2 linked regions of the Maricaulis maris genome follow. Each later gene encodes a partner of the first gene's protein in a complex. Links are inferred from orthologs where the notes say so. Each region holds a gene or a part of one and is shown on either strand. Other genes may lie near its edges. The genes, in order: xseA and AAA969_RS09005.

What was found.
Region 2: the proteins of xseA (region 1) and AAA969_RS09005 are in contact, whole or in part, in a cryo-EM structure (PDB 8TXR), measured with the Escherichia coli proteins. The link is inferred for Maricaulis maris from one-to-one orthologs.

What each region holds. Positions count from the first base shown.
Region 1 is NZ_AP027270.1:694,399-701,982, reverse strand. Bases 1,934-4,893 are described here. They hold xseA (exodeoxyribonuclease VII large subunit), read right to left. Parts: upstream 4,163-4,893; coding sequence 2,705-4,162; downstream 1,934-2,704. Other genes in these bases: purD (phosphoribosylamine--glycine ligase), read left to right, coding at 4,280-4,893; AAA969_RS03110 (DUF2093 domain-containing protein), read right to left, coding at 2,426-2,656; AAA969_RS03115 (M23 family metallopeptidase), read right to left, coding at 1,934-2,429. In the rest of the region: AAA969_RS03120 (lysophospholipid acyltransferase family protein), read left to right, coding at 1-821; AAA969_RS15070 (DUF2283 domain-containing protein), read left to right, coding at 901-1,140; more of AAA969_RS03115, read right to left, coding at 1,518-1,933; more of purD, read left to right, coding at 4,894-5,557; AAA969_RS03095 (metal-dependent hydrolase family protein), read left to right, coding at 5,641-6,957; AAA969_RS03090 (phosphotransferase), read left to right, coding at 6,954-7,584. UniProt on the Escherichia coli protein: Bidirectionally degrades single-stranded DNA into large acid-insoluble oligonucleotides, which are then degraded further into small acid-soluble oligonucleotides.
Region 2 is NZ_AP027270.1:1,912,551-1,920,038, reverse strand. What follows is about bases 1,774-4,637. They hold AAA969_RS09005 (exodeoxyribonuclease VII small subunit), read left to right. Parts: upstream 1,774-3,013; coding sequence 3,014-3,262; downstream 3,263-4,637. Other genes in these bases: dxs (1-deoxy-D-xylulose-5-phosphate synthase), read left to right, coding at 4,582-4,637; AAA969_RS08995 (polyprenyl synthetase family protein), read left to right, coding at 3,680-4,567; AAA969_RS09000 (tRNA-binding protein), read left to right, coding at 3,265-3,618; AAA969_RS09010 (histidine phosphatase family protein), read left to right, coding at 2,338-2,937; AAA969_RS09015 (histone deacetylase family protein), read left to right, coding at 1,774-2,263. Also shown: AAA969_RS09025 (SDR family oxidoreductase), read left to right, coding at 1-440; AAA969_RS09020 (SET domain-containing protein), read left to right, coding at 860-1,267; more of AAA969_RS09015, read left to right, coding at 1,331-1,773; more of dxs, read left to right, coding at 4,638-6,507. UniProt on the Escherichia coli protein: Bidirectionally degrades single-stranded DNA into large acid-insoluble oligonucleotides, which are then degraded further into small acid-soluble oligonucleotides.

The sequences.
Region 1 (7,584 bases):
GGATCGACAAGGCCTCCGACGCCGCCGGTGCCTTGCTGCGCCAGCTCGGCCCACTGTTTCCGGTGCACAAGGTGGCCCGCATCAACATGCAGCGCTGCTTCCCCGAGGCCGCGGCGCCGGAGATCGAACGCCTGCTCGGCGCGATGTGGGAGAATTTCGGCCGTCTCGCCGGTGAGATGCCGCATCTGGGCGTCTTCTCCGGGCCCGAGTTCGACGAGCGCGTGGAGTTTATCGGTCGCGAAAAACTCGAAGCCCTGCGCGATGCCGGCCAACCGGCCGTCATCATCTCGATGCACCAGGCCAATTGGGAGATCGGTGCAGCCGCCCTCAGCCGGACCGGCCTGCCCTGCCACATCACCTATCGACCGGCCAATAACCCGCTGATCGACCGACGGATCACCGACATGCGCGTTGGCTACGGGGTCAAGACGCTGACCGCCAAGGGCGGCGATGGCGCCAAGGCACTGATGCAGGCGCTGAAGGCCGGCGAGGCGGTGGCGCTGATGAACGACCAGAAGATGAATGACGGGGTCGAGGCGCCCTTCTTCGGCCTGCCGTCAATGACCGCACCGGGCCCGACACGCCTCGCCATGCGCCATGGCTGCCCGCTCCTGCCCCTGTCGATCCGCCGCATGAGCGGAGCGCGCTTCCGGGTGGAAGTGCACGACCCCATCGAGATCTCGATCAATCCCGACAAGTCCGCCGCCATCATCGAGACGGTCACACGAATCAATCAATGGGTGGAAAGCGAAATCCGCCAGGCCCCGGAACAATGGTTCTGGGTCCATCGCCGCTGGGCTAAGTCGGTTTATAGGGGCTAGGTGGGGCTGGGGTGGTGTTTGGGGCGGCACACGCGCTGGCCCGCATTCCTCAGCCTAGTCGACGATAGGACGGCCACTCATGTTCTCTAGTATACTTATGCGACTGCGGGCACTTTTCAGTAGCTCGTACAGGTTTCATCTATCCGGGATGAAAGACGGTCCCGCTTATCTATACCTGCCAGACCACCCAAGTCGGGACGTCTCCGGTGTGGTGAGCAAGTCCATCAGAATTCGCGATCTTATCGGAGCATATGAGGGTGATGACGTGGTTCTGGATTTCGACTCGAAGGGGCGATTGATGGGAATAGACATCTTTTAAGGACACCGATGCAGCGGCGCTGATCCCCCTTATCCGTCGCTCCGCGACACCTTCTCCCAAGGGAGAAGGACGCTAGCGCCCGGCCTTAGCCCATCAAGTCTGGAGCCGAGACTTGGAATCCCGTCAGGGAAGTCGGTGTATGTCCCTGTTAATTCCCGCGCCTGCGCACACTCATCCATAAACCGCTTGCCGAGAGGTCGCCGTATCCGGTTCTTCAGGTCAAGGGCCGCACAGCGGCCGCTTCGCGGTTTCACCCTTGAGCTGAAGAACCGGATACGGCCTGCTGGCTGACAAGCGATCTATGGCTGATTGCGCGCGCGGCGCCCAGATCCGACTGAAGGCCGCGATCCCGGGAAAACAGGCAAAAAGCCGCCCACCTAGCGCAAGTCTGACAGGTCCAGATCGAGCAGGCTCTGTGGATCAACATAGAACTGGTTGCGCAGCTTTACCCGCCAGTCGAGATGCGAGCCGGTGGCCCGGCCGCCGGCGCCCATGGCACCGATGAGCTGGCCTTGCTCGACCACATCGCCGGCCGAAACCTCGACACCGGACAGGTGGAGGAAGGCCGAGACCAGGCCCTGGCCGTGATCGATGAAGATCAGACCGCCTTCGTAATACATGTCCGGCTCGGCCAGGGTGACCAGGCCGCCCGCGGGTGCATAGACCGGCGTGCCGACCTCATTGGCCCAGTCCAGCCCCCAGTGCGGGCTGCCTTCGTGGCCGTTATTATAGACCCGCGCCGAGCCATAGACGCCGGTCGTGATGCCCTCGGCGGGTGAGATGAACCCGTCGAGGAAGCCCTGCCCGTCCCAGACCGAGTTGAAAGCGTCCTGCTTTTGCGCGTATTCGCGCTGACGCCGCGGCAGGGTGGACGGGTCGGGCGTGACGGTCGCCTGCGGCACGCCGTCGACATGCTGGAGATTGTACTCGCGCTGGGTGATGAACCAGGTCGGGCTTTCATCGATCTGGTTGACGCTGTTGGCGACACCCGCCGTCGAGATCTCGAAGATCATTTCCTCGGGCGCATTGCGCGGAATACCGAGCACTGCGAAACCCTGCGCGTCAGCGATGGCGACACTCTGACCGAGATCAAGCCGGGTGCCCGGCTCGAACCGGCAGATGATGAGCGCACCCTGTTCCTGACGGCCGCGACATCCCATCGGGCCGGGTTCAGCCACGTCCCGCGCCTCCGGCGCATTCTGGGCGATCAGGTCACCGATCGGATCCGACGCATCATCGACCAGCGCTGTCGTGGATTGCAGGGCAAGGACGACGGCGAGACTGATCATTTGCCGGGCTCCGCGTTGAGTTCCAACCAGCGCTGCTTCGCAATCAGCACGTCGCGATAGGCTTCCTGCTCGTCGACATTCCAGTACCGCAGCTCATTCAGGTCGATCGGGTCACCGGTCACGGCGCAGCGCACAAAACGCCCCGCTTTCAGGATGATGAAATCGCTGTCGCCAAACTCGAGAATGGCCTCGCCCTGGAAATCTTTGTCGAAACTGAAATCACTCATATCCGTGTCTCTAGCAGTGTTTGCCGCCAAGCGGGAGGGTGGCGGGCATCAAAACAGCGTGCCCTGGCCCTCGGCCTGCGGCTTGCCGCGTGGCTTGGCTTTCGGCTTGGTCTTTTTCGGCAGGGCCGGGGTTTCCGGCGCCCGTTTGGGAGATTTGCGCTCGCCCTCGATCCGCGCGGCGCGTTCGCCATCGGCAAAGACCAGGTCGACACCGGCCCCCTCGATCAGCGACGCGCCGGAGCGCACCAGCTTGCCAGCCCGGTCGCGAACCAACACGAAGCCCCGCTTGAGGACGGACTGGTGCGACAGCGCCTCGAGGCGCGCCGACCAGTTATCAAGATCGCGAGCCCGGTCGCGGCGCACCCGGTCGGCGGCGGGCGCCAGCCGATCCGTGCGCTCGCGCAGCAGGTCGCACTTGTGACGCAGGTCGCGAGCCAGGGCGGCCGGCTTGAGGCCGGCGGCCATGACCATCAGGCGGCCGCGCTTTTCAGCCGTATGATTGAGCAGGGCCGGATCCAGCTTGTCGGCGACCATGTCGAAGCGCTGGCGCTTGAGTTCCATCAATGCCGCCGGTCGCGGCAGGGCCCGAGCCGCCGAGCGAAGCTCGGTCCGGCGACGCTCGATATGGCGTGACAGGGCGGCGACAAGGCGGCCGCCGAGCTGGTCATTATCGGCCTTGAGCTCGGCCCGGACCGGCACCGCCATCTCGGCCGCCCCGGTCGGAGTCGGCGCGCGGCGGTCGGAGGCGAAATCGATCAGCGTGGTATCGGTCTCGTGGCCAACCGCCGAGATCAACGGGATCTCGCTCTCCGCGGCGGCGCGGACGACGATCTCCTCGTTGAAGCCCCACAAGTCCTCGATCGAGCCGCCGCCACGGGCGACAATGATCACATCGGGACGCGGAATGCGGCCGCCCTCGGGCAGGGCATTGAAGCCACGAATGGCCTCGGCAATCTGGGCCGCCGCGCCGTCGCCCTGGACCAGAACCGGCCACAACAGGACGTGACGCGGGAAGCGGTCCTGCAGCCGGTGAAGGATATCGCGAATGACCGCGCCCGTGGGCGAGGTCACGACACCGATTGTGGTCGGCAGGAAGGGAATGGCTTTCTTCCGCGCGCTGTCGAACAGGCCCTCGGCCGCGAGCAGGCGCTTGCGTTCTTCGAGCAGCGCCATCAGCGCACCGGCGCCGGCCGGCTCCATGCTCTCGACGATGAGCTGGTATTGCGAACGCCCCGGATAGGTCGAGAGCCGACCCTCGATGATCACTTCCAGCCCCTCCTCGGGGCGGAAGCGGAATTTCTGCGCGGTGCCCTTCCAGGCAATCGAGGCGATGACCGCCTTGTCGTCCTTCACATCGAAATAGACATGGCCGGACTTGGCCACCACGACACGGCCGAGCTCGCCGCGCACCCGGACGTGGCCGAAGGCGTCCTCGACCGTGCGTTTGAGCGATCCGGCGAGCTCGGAGACCGTGAATTCGTGGATGTTTCCCGCGGGTGTGTTCATGGCGACTCTGGTAAATGGGATTGCGCGCCATCGCAACGGCCGGACAGACTCGCGATTGTCGGGCGATTGCGCTAGGCAAGGCCGTATATCGGCGCATCGGGATGCATTGAGGCTCACATGAAGATTCTGGTTGTTGGATCAGGCGGGCGCGAACACGCCCTGGTGTGGAAAATGGCCCAGAGCCCACTGGTCTCGACCCTCCTCGCGGCGCCCGGCAGCGCCGCCATTGGTGAACTCGCCACCTGCCATGACATCCCTGTCTCGGACCTCGACGGTCTGATCGATCTGGCTCGCAGCGAATCGGTGGATCTGGTGGTCATCGGCCCGGAGAACCCGCTCTGTGACGGGCTGGCCGACCGGCTGCGCCAGGCCGGCATCGCGACTTTCGGACCGTCAAAGCTGGCCGCGCGCCTGGAAGCCTCAAAGGCCTTTGCCAAGGATTTCTACGCCCGCCACAATGTGCCGTCAGCGCGCTATGGCACCTTCTCCAATGCCGGCGAGGCCAAGGCCTTCCTCGACCAGTTCAAGCCACCCTATGTGCTCAAGGCCGATGGCCTGGCGGCCGGCAAGGGTGTGGTCATCCTGTCGGACCGCGCCGAAGCCGAAGCCGAGATCGATGCCTTCCTGTCCGGCAAGTTCGGTGAAGCCTCCAAGACGCTGGTGATCGAGGAGTTCATGGAAGGCGAGGAAGTCTCGATCTTCGCCCTGTGTGACGGCAAGACCGTGCTCTATTGCGGCGCGGCACAGGATCACAAGCGGGTTGGCGAAGGCGATACCGGACCGAATACCGGCGGCATGGGCGCTTATTCCCCGGCCCCGATCGCCAAGCCCGCGCTGATCGAGACCGCGATGAAGACCATCATCCAGCCGGTCGCTGACGGTCTCGCCCGCGAAGGCTCGCCCTTCCAGGGCGTGCTGTTCGCCGGTCTGATGGTCACCGCGGACGGCCCCAAGGTGGTCGAGTTCAACATCCGCTTCGGCGACCCGGAATGCCAGGTCCTGATGATGCGGATCGAGGATGATCTGGTGCCCTATCTCCAGGCGACAGCGACCGGCCAGCTTGCCGACATGCCGCCGATCAGCTGGACGGCCGAGCCGGCCATCACCGTCGTGATGGCGGCCAATGGCTATCCAGAGGCCTACCAGAAGGGCAGCGTCATAGAGGGTGTCGATGCGGCCAACCGGATGGAAGGCGTCGTCGTCTTCGAGGCGGGAACCGGGCGCGATGCCGACAATGCCCGCATCGCCACCGGCGGCCGTGTGCTCAATGTGACGGCCAGCGGGGAAACCCTGCACTATGCCGTTGATCGCGCCTATGCGGCGGTCGACGAGATCGACTGGCCGGGCGGGTTCTGCCGCCGCGACATCGCCTGGCGCGCACTCAAGACCCACTAGCGCCAACCGCGCCCATCGTTTGACATCACCGGTCCGGTCAGCATCTTCTGACGCAAACACATGTTTGCGGGGAGGCAGACCTGATGCTCAAAACAGCCCTCACGGCGGTCGCGCTACTGGCGTCGACAACACTCGCCACATCGATCATGGCGCCCGGCGCCCTTGGCCAGGACGACAATGACACGCTGACCGTCATCCATGCCGGCTGGCTGCTGGCGGTCCCGGGCGAGGACCCGGCGATGGAGCAGTCCATCCTGATCCGGGGCGAACGGATCGAGAGCATCCAGGACGGCTATGTCAGCCCCGAGGGCGCCACCATCATCGACCTGAGCGATGATTATGTGATGCCCGGCTTCATCGACAGCCATGTCCACCTGCAATCGGAACTCGGCCCGGGCCGGCGCTTCAATACCTTCACCATGTCGGCGGCCGACCTGGCCTTTGACGGCGCGGTCAACGCCCGGACCACGCTGATGGCCGGCTTCACGACGGTGCAGGACGTCGGCGGCAATTTCGAAGCGTCTCTCGCCCTGCGCGATGCGATCAATGACGGCGATGTCGCCGGCCCGCGCATGCGGATTGCCGGCTCAGCCGTAACCCCGACCGGCGGTCATGCCGATATCAACGGCTTCTCGCTCGACGTGCTGCACATGTTTGCCAGCGAGACCGCCTGCAATGGGGAAGCGCAATGCCGCGAGGCCGTTCGCTCGCTGATCCGCGGCGGCGCCGACGTGATCAAGATCACCGCGACCGGCGGCGTGCTGTCGGACACGGCGGCTGGCGTCGAGCAGCAATTCTTCGATGACGAACTCGCCTCCATCGTCGAGGCCGCGCACATGATGGGTCGCCGGGTCACGGCGCACGCCCATGGCGCAACCGGCATCAATTCCTTCCTCGAAGCCGGTGGCGACTCGATCGAGCACGGGACCTATCTCGACCGCGACTCGATCCGCCTGATGCGGCGCAATGGCGCCTATCTGGTGCCGACCGTACTGGCCGGTGTCACCGTCGCCGAGCTGGCCGAAACCGCCGACTTCATGACCGACAACCAGCGCGCCAAGTCGCGCGAGGTCGGCCCGCTGATGCTGGAGATGGCCCGCCGGGCCCATGAGGGCGGCGTCACGATCGCCTTCGGCACCGATAGCGGTGTCTCGCAGCATGGCGTCAATGCGCGCGAATTCGAACTCTATGTCGAGGCCGGCCTGACACCGATGGAAGCCATCGTCACGGCGACCATCAATGCCTCGCGCCATGTCCAGATGGACGCGGATATCGGCACGATCGAGGCCGGCAAGTTTGCGGATATCGTCGCGGTCGACGGCAATCCGCTGGATAACATCTCGGAACTCCGGGATATCGATTTCGTGATGAAGGGCGGCGAGGTTTACCTGAACCCATGAGTGAGATTGACGACAGCTTCTCCGGTACCAAACCGGTCGTGGATGCGCTGGCCTTTGATGAGGCGGCGCTGGCCGAATGGATGACCGCCCATGTCGACGGGTTTGCCGGGCCGCTCAAGGTCGAGCAGTTCAAGGGCGGACAGTCCAACCCGACCTACAAGCTGGTCACGCCGGGCAAAGCCTATGTCCTGCGTCGCAAGCCGCCGGGCAAGCTGCTGCCCTCGGCCCACGCGGTTGATCGCGAATTCCGTGTCATGAAGGCCCTCGGTGGCCAGGGCTTCCCGGCCCCGGTCATGCACGGGCTTTGCATGGAGCGCGACGTCGTCGGGACCGAATTCTACATCATGGATTTCGTCGAGGGCCGGATCTTCTGGGACCCGCTCCTGCCCGACCTCGACAAGTCCGAACGCGGCGCCATCTACGACGCCTCCAACGCCACCCTTGCCCATTTGCACGGCATCGATGTCGAGGCCACCGGCCTCGCCGACTACGGCAAGCCGGGCAATTATTTCGAGCGCCAGATTGGTCGCTGGACCAAGCAATACCGGGCCGCCGAAACGACCACCGTGCCGGCGATGGACAAGCTGATCGAGTGGCTGCCGACCGCCGCGCCGGAGCAGGAGCGTG
Region 2 (7,488 bases), 1.2 Mb from region 1 along the record:
CGCTCGCCCCGCCGCTCGACATGCGCGGCCTGTGGTTCGGGCCGCATGTCGCCTACACCTCGGCGAAATACCAGATGAGCCTGTGCATCCTCGGTTGGGGCGAGGAGTTCAAGGGCAGGATCGGCGCCAATGCGATCTGGCCACGTACCGCCGTGGCGACCGCCGCCATCTCCAATGTTCTTGCCAATGACGAGGCGATGAAGAATTGCCGCAAGCCGGAAATCCTCGCCGACACAGCCTACAAGGTCCTCAACAAGCCGGCCGCCGACTTCACCGGCAACTTCATTATTGATGACAGCTTCCTGTGGGAGGAGGGCGAGCGCGATCTCGACCAGTATTCCTACGATCCCTCGCTCGAGCTGCTACCGGATTTCTTCGTGCCGGAAGAGCCGGCCGCCCCTCCCGGCGTGAAGATCATGGACGTGTCGCTGGGCCATTAGGCCCGGTGGCCGGCATCCGGGCGCGCGCGCGCGTGCACCCTGGGTGCCGTTTCATGACGTGTCACAACTTAGGCGTTGCCTGAATCCGATTCACAGCTAGCATCTGCCCCGTCATACCGAGACGAGGGGGTGGGCATGAGGCGGACAGGATCGGCAAGCGGGTGGGTAAGTGTGCTCGTTATCGCCGGACTCGCGGTCGGCTTTGCCATTGCCTGGATCCAGAGCGGTGTGCTCTGAGCACGCGGAACGGCTTGTCGGGGCAGGTAGAATAGCGCCCGCCGAAGCCAGAATCCCGCTTGCGCTTTTTCACAAATCCCCAATATGGAGTCTGGAGCGTCGCACTCCGCGGTCGGCCTGTCTCGGGGTCCGCCGCTGATCCATCGCCAGCCGTCGACGCGGCCGGTCGGAGTGACAGATCCATGCTTCTCGTGGACACCTATCTTGCCCCCAGCCCGCTGGAAGGGCTGGGCGTTTTTGCGTCCGAATTCATCCCGGCGGGGACGCTGGTCTGGGTCCTCGACCCGGCGGTCGACCTCATCCTCACCGAAGCCCAGCTGGTCGAGCGCCCGCAAGTCTATCGCCAGTACATGCAGCGCTATGCCTATTTCGATCGCGGGCTGAACGGTTATCTGCTCGATGGCGACCATGCCCGCTTCCTCAATCATAGCGGCGAGCCGAACCTCGATTTTCGCGCCGATGGCAATGGCGAGGCCCGTCGGGACATCCATCCGGGCGAGGAAATCCTCTGCGACTACAGCCAGTTCATGGAAGACGTCGTGCTGCTGCCGACGCCGGTCCACCACAATGGCGCCGCGATGCCGGCCTGACGCGGCCGGGCCGGGCACACACGCGGGCTGGAAAGCGCGGCATGAAGGCTTCACATTGGAACCATGAAAACCACGATCCATGACAGTCCCTCCAGCCGCCTCCACGCGGTCCCGCCCGGTCACCCCGAACATGCCGGTCGCTATGAGGCGGTGCGTGAGGCGCTGCTTGGCCTGCCCGGCTGTGACTGGGTCGAGGCGCCTGCGGGCGGCATGCCGGATGTGGCGCGCTTTCACACCGCCGAACATGTTGACCGGGTGCTGAGCGCCTGTGCGGCGGCCCGGCCGGGAGACTGGGTGGGGCTTGATCCGGACACGCTGGTCTGTGACCGCTCGGCGGCCGCCGCGCTGGGCGCGGTCGGCGGTGCGGTGGCAGCTGTGGACCGGGTGGTGGCAGACGCCGGAGGCGCGGCCTTCGTCCTGGCGCGGCCGCCCGGACATCATGCCGAGCCGGACCGCGCGATGGGCTTCTGCCTGTTCAACACGATCGCCATTGCGGCTTTGCATGCGCTTGACGTGCACGACCTCGCAACCGTCGCCATTGTCGATATCGATGTCCATCACGGCAATGGCACGCAATGCCTGGCCGAGCAGGATGACCGTGTTTTCTTCGCCTCCCTGCACCAGGCACCGCTCTATCCGGGTACCGGAGGCGAGGGCGAGACCGGGCTCAACGGCAATGTGCTGAACTGCCCGATGCCGGGCGGTGTCACCGGCGCGCAATGGCGGGCGCGGTTCGAGACCCAGGTGATTCCCGCCCTTCAGCGCGTGCGTCCGGAACTGGTCCTCGTCTCGGCCGGATTTGATGCGCATGCGGATGATCCGGTGGGGGGCTGGGGCCTGCACAGCGACGACTATGCCTGGGCTGCGCGGCAACTGGCTGGCATTGCCCGTGAATTTAGCCAATCGCGGCTTGTTTCCGTGCTGGAGGGTGGCTACGACTGTCCGGCCCTGGGGCGATCGGCGGCGGCTTTTGTCGGCGCGCTGTCCGAGGCTTGATCGAATTTCTCTGCCAGGCTGCGACGGGGCGCGCCGGCTGATGCGCTTGCCCCCGCGCGTGACCGTGACACCGTATGACAGACATGAACACCGCCAAGCCCGCGCGGCCCGGCTATATCACCATTGCCCGACACGGCCAGCCGCTCGCCAATCGCGAGGCGATGATGGACTGGCGTGGCTATGAGGACTGGTGGGACAATACCTATCAGCCGGCGCCGCTGGTTGAGGGTCAGGTCGCGCCCGAGCCGTTGAAGGCACAGGCCGTCGACGCGCGGACCATCTTTGCCTCCACCCTGCGCCGCGCCATCGAGACCGCCCAGGCGGTCGCGCCAGGCCGCGAGCTGGTCATCGAGGACGATTTCGTCGAGGCCGAGCTGCCGCCGCCGCCCTGGCCGGGCCGTTTCATGGCCAAGACCTGGGGCGTGTTCGCGCGCTGCACCTGGTGGCTGGGCCAGTCGCGCGGCCGCGAAAGCCGCGTCGAGGCCGACGCGCGTGCCGCACGGGCGGTTGCCCGCCTGATCGCCGCGGCCGAGGACGGACCGGTGGTGTGCTGCGCCCATGGCTGGTTCAACCGCATGATGCGGCCGCACCTGAAAGCCGCCGGATGGGTCTGCGTCCGCGATGGTGGCGACAGCTACTGGTCCTGGCGCCGCTATGAGTATCGTGGCGACTGACGGACTGATTGCCGCGCCGCGACGGGCTTCCTATGCTGGCCCGAATTCCGGTTCAAACCGACAACGGAGAGACGTGATGAACGCTGAGCCCCATGCCGACATTGCGACCTTGAGCTTCGAGAAAGCGCTGGCCGAGCTGGAAGGCATTGTCCGCCAGCTGGAGTCCGGTGAAGTCGAACTCGAACGCTCGATCGAGATCTATGAGCGCGGCGCCGCGCTGCGGGCGCATTGTGACAGCAAGCTCAAGGCGGCCGAACTGAAGGTCGAGAAAATCGTGCGCGGTGAGGACGGTCAGCCGGCCACCGAGCCGGCCGGTTTCGACTAGCCATGCCGCAGGCGACCCCCGACACAGTCTCGATCGAGGACTTTCTCAAGCTCGACATCCGCATCGGAACCGTGGTCCGCGCCGAGCCCTTTCCGCAGGCGCGCAAGCCGGCCATCCGGCTCTGGATCGATTTCGGCGGCGAGCTCGGCGAGAAGAAGTCCTCGGCCCAGATCACGGCGCACTACTCGCCGGCCGCCCTGGTCGGCAAGCAGGTGTTGGCGGTAGTGAATTTTCCACCGCGCCAGATCGGGCCGATGCTGTCGGAAGTGCTGACTCTCGGCGTTTCTGATGGCAAGGGAGAGATCGTGCTGATGGCGCCGGACCAGTCCGTGCCCAACGGGTCGCGATTGCACTAGACAGAACAGGCAGACCCGTTCACCGGCAGACCCGGGCAGGCGGGACAGACAGGCAGGCTCGATGAAAGATTTCGAACAGCGTCTCAATGAGCATGCCGATCGGGTGACGGTCGCGCTTGATGCGCTTCTGCCACGCGCCGAAGGGCCTGAAGCCCACCTCAATTCGGCGATGCGCTATGCCGCCCTCGGGCCGGGCAAGCGTCTGAGGCCCTTTCTGGCCATCGAGGCGGGCAATCTGGTTCATGCCGACGAGCGCGGCGTGTTGCGCGCGGCCTGCGCGCTGGAATGCATCCACGCCTATTCCCTGATCCATGACGATCTGCCGTGCATGGATGATGATGACATGCGGCGCGGTCGTCCGACCGTCCACAAGGCCTATGACGAAGCCACCGCTGTTCTGGCCGGCGACGGCCTGCAGGCGATGGCCTATGAGATTATCGCCCATCCCGACACCCATCCCCGCGGGGGTGTGCGCGCGCGCCTGGTCGAGCGCCTGTCCAGGGCGTCCGGCCCGTATGGCATGGTCGGCGGGCAGATGATCGATATCCGTGCCGAGACCGAGCAGTTCGACATTTCTGTGGTCACCCGCATGCACCGCATGAAGACCGGCGCGCTGATCTCTTATGCGGTCGAGAGCGCGACCATCCTCAAGGAGGTCGATGACCCGGTGCGGCGGGCGCTTGAGGGGTTTGCCCATGATCTCGGCTTGGCCTATCAGATAACCGACGATCTTCTGGATGCGACGGGTGATGCCGGTGAGGCGGGCAAGGCGGTCGGCAAGGATGCCGGTCAAGGAAAAGCCACCTTCGTCACCATTCTGGGTATCGAAGGCGCGCAGGACCGTTCGCGGCACTTGGCCGCACAGGCCAAGGACCACCTTGAACCTTTCGGTGCACGCGCAGATGTTTTGAGAGACGCGGTCGACTTCATCCTCGCCCGGCGCTCGTGAAAGGCCGCATGTCCATGGCACCGAAAACCCCCATTCTCGACACCATCTCGTCCCCGGCCGATCTCAAGAATCTGCCGCTCGATCGGCTCAAGACGCTGGCCGACGAACTGCGGGCGGAGACGATTGATGCGGTGTCGGTGACCGGTGGCCATCTCGGGGCCGGCCTCGGCGTGGTCGAACTGACCACCGCCTTGCACCATGTCTTCGACACGCCGACCGATACGCTGATCTGGGATGTCGGCCACCAGTGCTACCCGCACAAGATCCTGACCGGTCGTCGCGACCGCATCCGCACCCTGCGCCAGCCTGGCGGCCTGTCCGGCTTCACCAAACGCTCGGAGAGCGCGTACGACCCGTTCGGCGCCGCCCACGCTTCGACTTCGATCTCGGCTGCGCTCGGCTTTGCCGTCGGCCGCGATCTCAAGGGCGAGCAGCGCAATGTGATTGCCGTCATCGGCGACGGCTCGATGTCGGCCGGCATGGCTTATGAGGCGATGAACAATGCCGGCCATATCGGCGGCCGCCTGATCGTCATCCTCAACGACAATGACATGTCCATCGCCCCGCCGGTCGGCGCGATGAGCCATTATTTCGCCCGCCTCGTCTCCTCGCAGGGCTATCGCTCGATCCGCAAGCTCGGCAAGGGCGTCGCCAAGGCGTTTCGGGTCGAGGAGGCGGCGCGCCGGGCCGAGGAATACATGCGCGGCATGGCGATGGGCGGCACGCTGTTCGAGGAGATGGGCTTTCGCTATGTCGGCCCGATTGATGGCCATGACCTCGACCAGCTTGTCCCGGTGCTGCGCAATGTGCGCGACGGTGACAGCGCCCCGGTCCTGATCCATGTGGTGACCCAGAAGGGCAAGGGCTATGCCCCCGCCGAAGCGGCCGACGACAAGTATCACGGCGTCGCCAAGTTCAATGTCATCACCGGCGAGCAGCAAAAATCCAAGGCGGCAGCCCCGTCCTACACCAAGGTTTTCGCGCAACAGCTGATCCGCGAGGCCGAGGCCGACAGCCGCGTCGTCGGCGTCACCGCCGCGATGCCGGGCGGCACCGGGCTCGACCTGTTCGGGGACCGTTTCCCGGACCGGATGTTTGATGTCGGTATTGCTGAGCAGCACGCCGTGACCTTCGCCGCCGGCCTCGCTGCCGACGGCATGAAGCCCTTTGCTGCGATCTACTCGACCTTCCTGCAGCGCGGCTATGACCAGGTCGTCCACGATGTGGCGATCCAGAAACTGCCCGTCCGCTTTGCCATCGACCGCGCCGGCCTTGTCGGTGCTGACGGGGCGACCCATGCCGGCAGTTTCGACATTGGCTATCTCGGCGCCCTGCCGGGCATGGTGCTGATGGCCGCCGCCGACGAGCTCGAACTTTCGCGCATGGTCAAGACCGCCGCCCTGATCGACGATGCCCCGTCCGCCTTCCGCTATCCGCGCGGCAATGGCACCGGCATCGCCATCCCGGACGTGATCGAGCCGCTGGAGATCGGCAAGGGCCGCATCGTCCGCGAGGGCTCGCGCATCGCCATCCTGTCGCTCGGCACCCGTCTCGAGGAAAGCCTCAAGGCCGCCGACGCGCTCGCCGCGCAGGGCTTCTCGACCACGGTCGCCGATGCCCGTTTCGCCAAGCCGCTGGACGAGGACCTCATCCTGCGCCTGGCGCGCGAGCATGAAGTCCTGATCACGGTGGAAGAGGGCGCCATGGGCGGCTTCGGCGCCTTCGTGCTGCACCTGCTGGCCGAGAAGGGCGCGCTCGACCGTGGCCTGCGCATCCGCACCCTGACCCTGCCGGATGTCTTCCAGGACCAGGAATCCCCCTTCGACATGTATGACACCGCCGGCCTCAACGCCCGCCACATCGCCGCCAAGGCGCTGGAAGCCATGGGCAAGGACGATGCCGCGGCCGAGCGCGTGGCGGCGGCGCTGATCGCGGGTTAGGGGCGGGCCCCATCAACCGGCCCCAGTCCGGACGGGTCATTTTCACGGGCCGGGTTATCCGATGGGAGAGCCGGGCTGAATGGTGCCTGTCGTGGTTTTTATAAGAGTTGCTACGGCGCCAGCTGCTCGGTATTCACAAAAATATGGATGCGCAGACCCCAGAATCTGAAAAGCGGCAAGGCACGCTTCGATTTTACGCTTCGATCGAATTGAAACGGGCCCTGCCAATCGCGTTCTTCGCGATAGTCACATTTGCACTGCTCTATGCGGCGATACAGAATTCTGGCGAAAGCTCATTGGCGTTGCTGTTTGCGTCTACTGTGGTTCTGGGCGGTGGCGTGTGGCTTGAATGGCGCCGAGGATGGCCGAGATCATGGCATGGCCCCGCCTGTGAGTTGAGCGCGTCGGGTATCACGTTCTGGCCAGGCAGGTCGCGTCGACAATTCCTGCCTTGGGATGACCTCGATCAAGTCGTCTTAGATATGTCTGACAATTCTCTGATATTTCATACGAAAAAACATCAGATATACGACCGGAGCTACTTGCTGTTCTTGAAACGACCTCCCTACGTGGCCGGCGGCCTGAAATCGTCCTGCGGAGAATATCTGGAGAATGTCCTTGATCGGTATTGGGATGGGGAAAACGGAACGGCTCTCAGGCCAGCTTGAGACGTCCGAGAAGCCGCGCAAAACCGTGACTGACACAGTAATCAGCGTGTCCTGGACAGCGCCCGCGGTGCTCACCCCACCATATTCCCCTTGCCGAGATCGCGCCGTATCCGGGTCTTCAGGTCAAGGGCGGCAAAGCCGCCGCTTCGCGGTTTCACCCTCGCGCTCAAAAACCCGATACGGCGAACTCCCGTCAAGGAGTTGATGGCAGGGTGTGCGCCGGGCGCCTTGTTTCCAAGATATTGATCCGCACCCCTACCGTCATCCCCCGGTGACCGCGAGGCGGGCATCCGGGGGACCTCAGCCAGCCAGC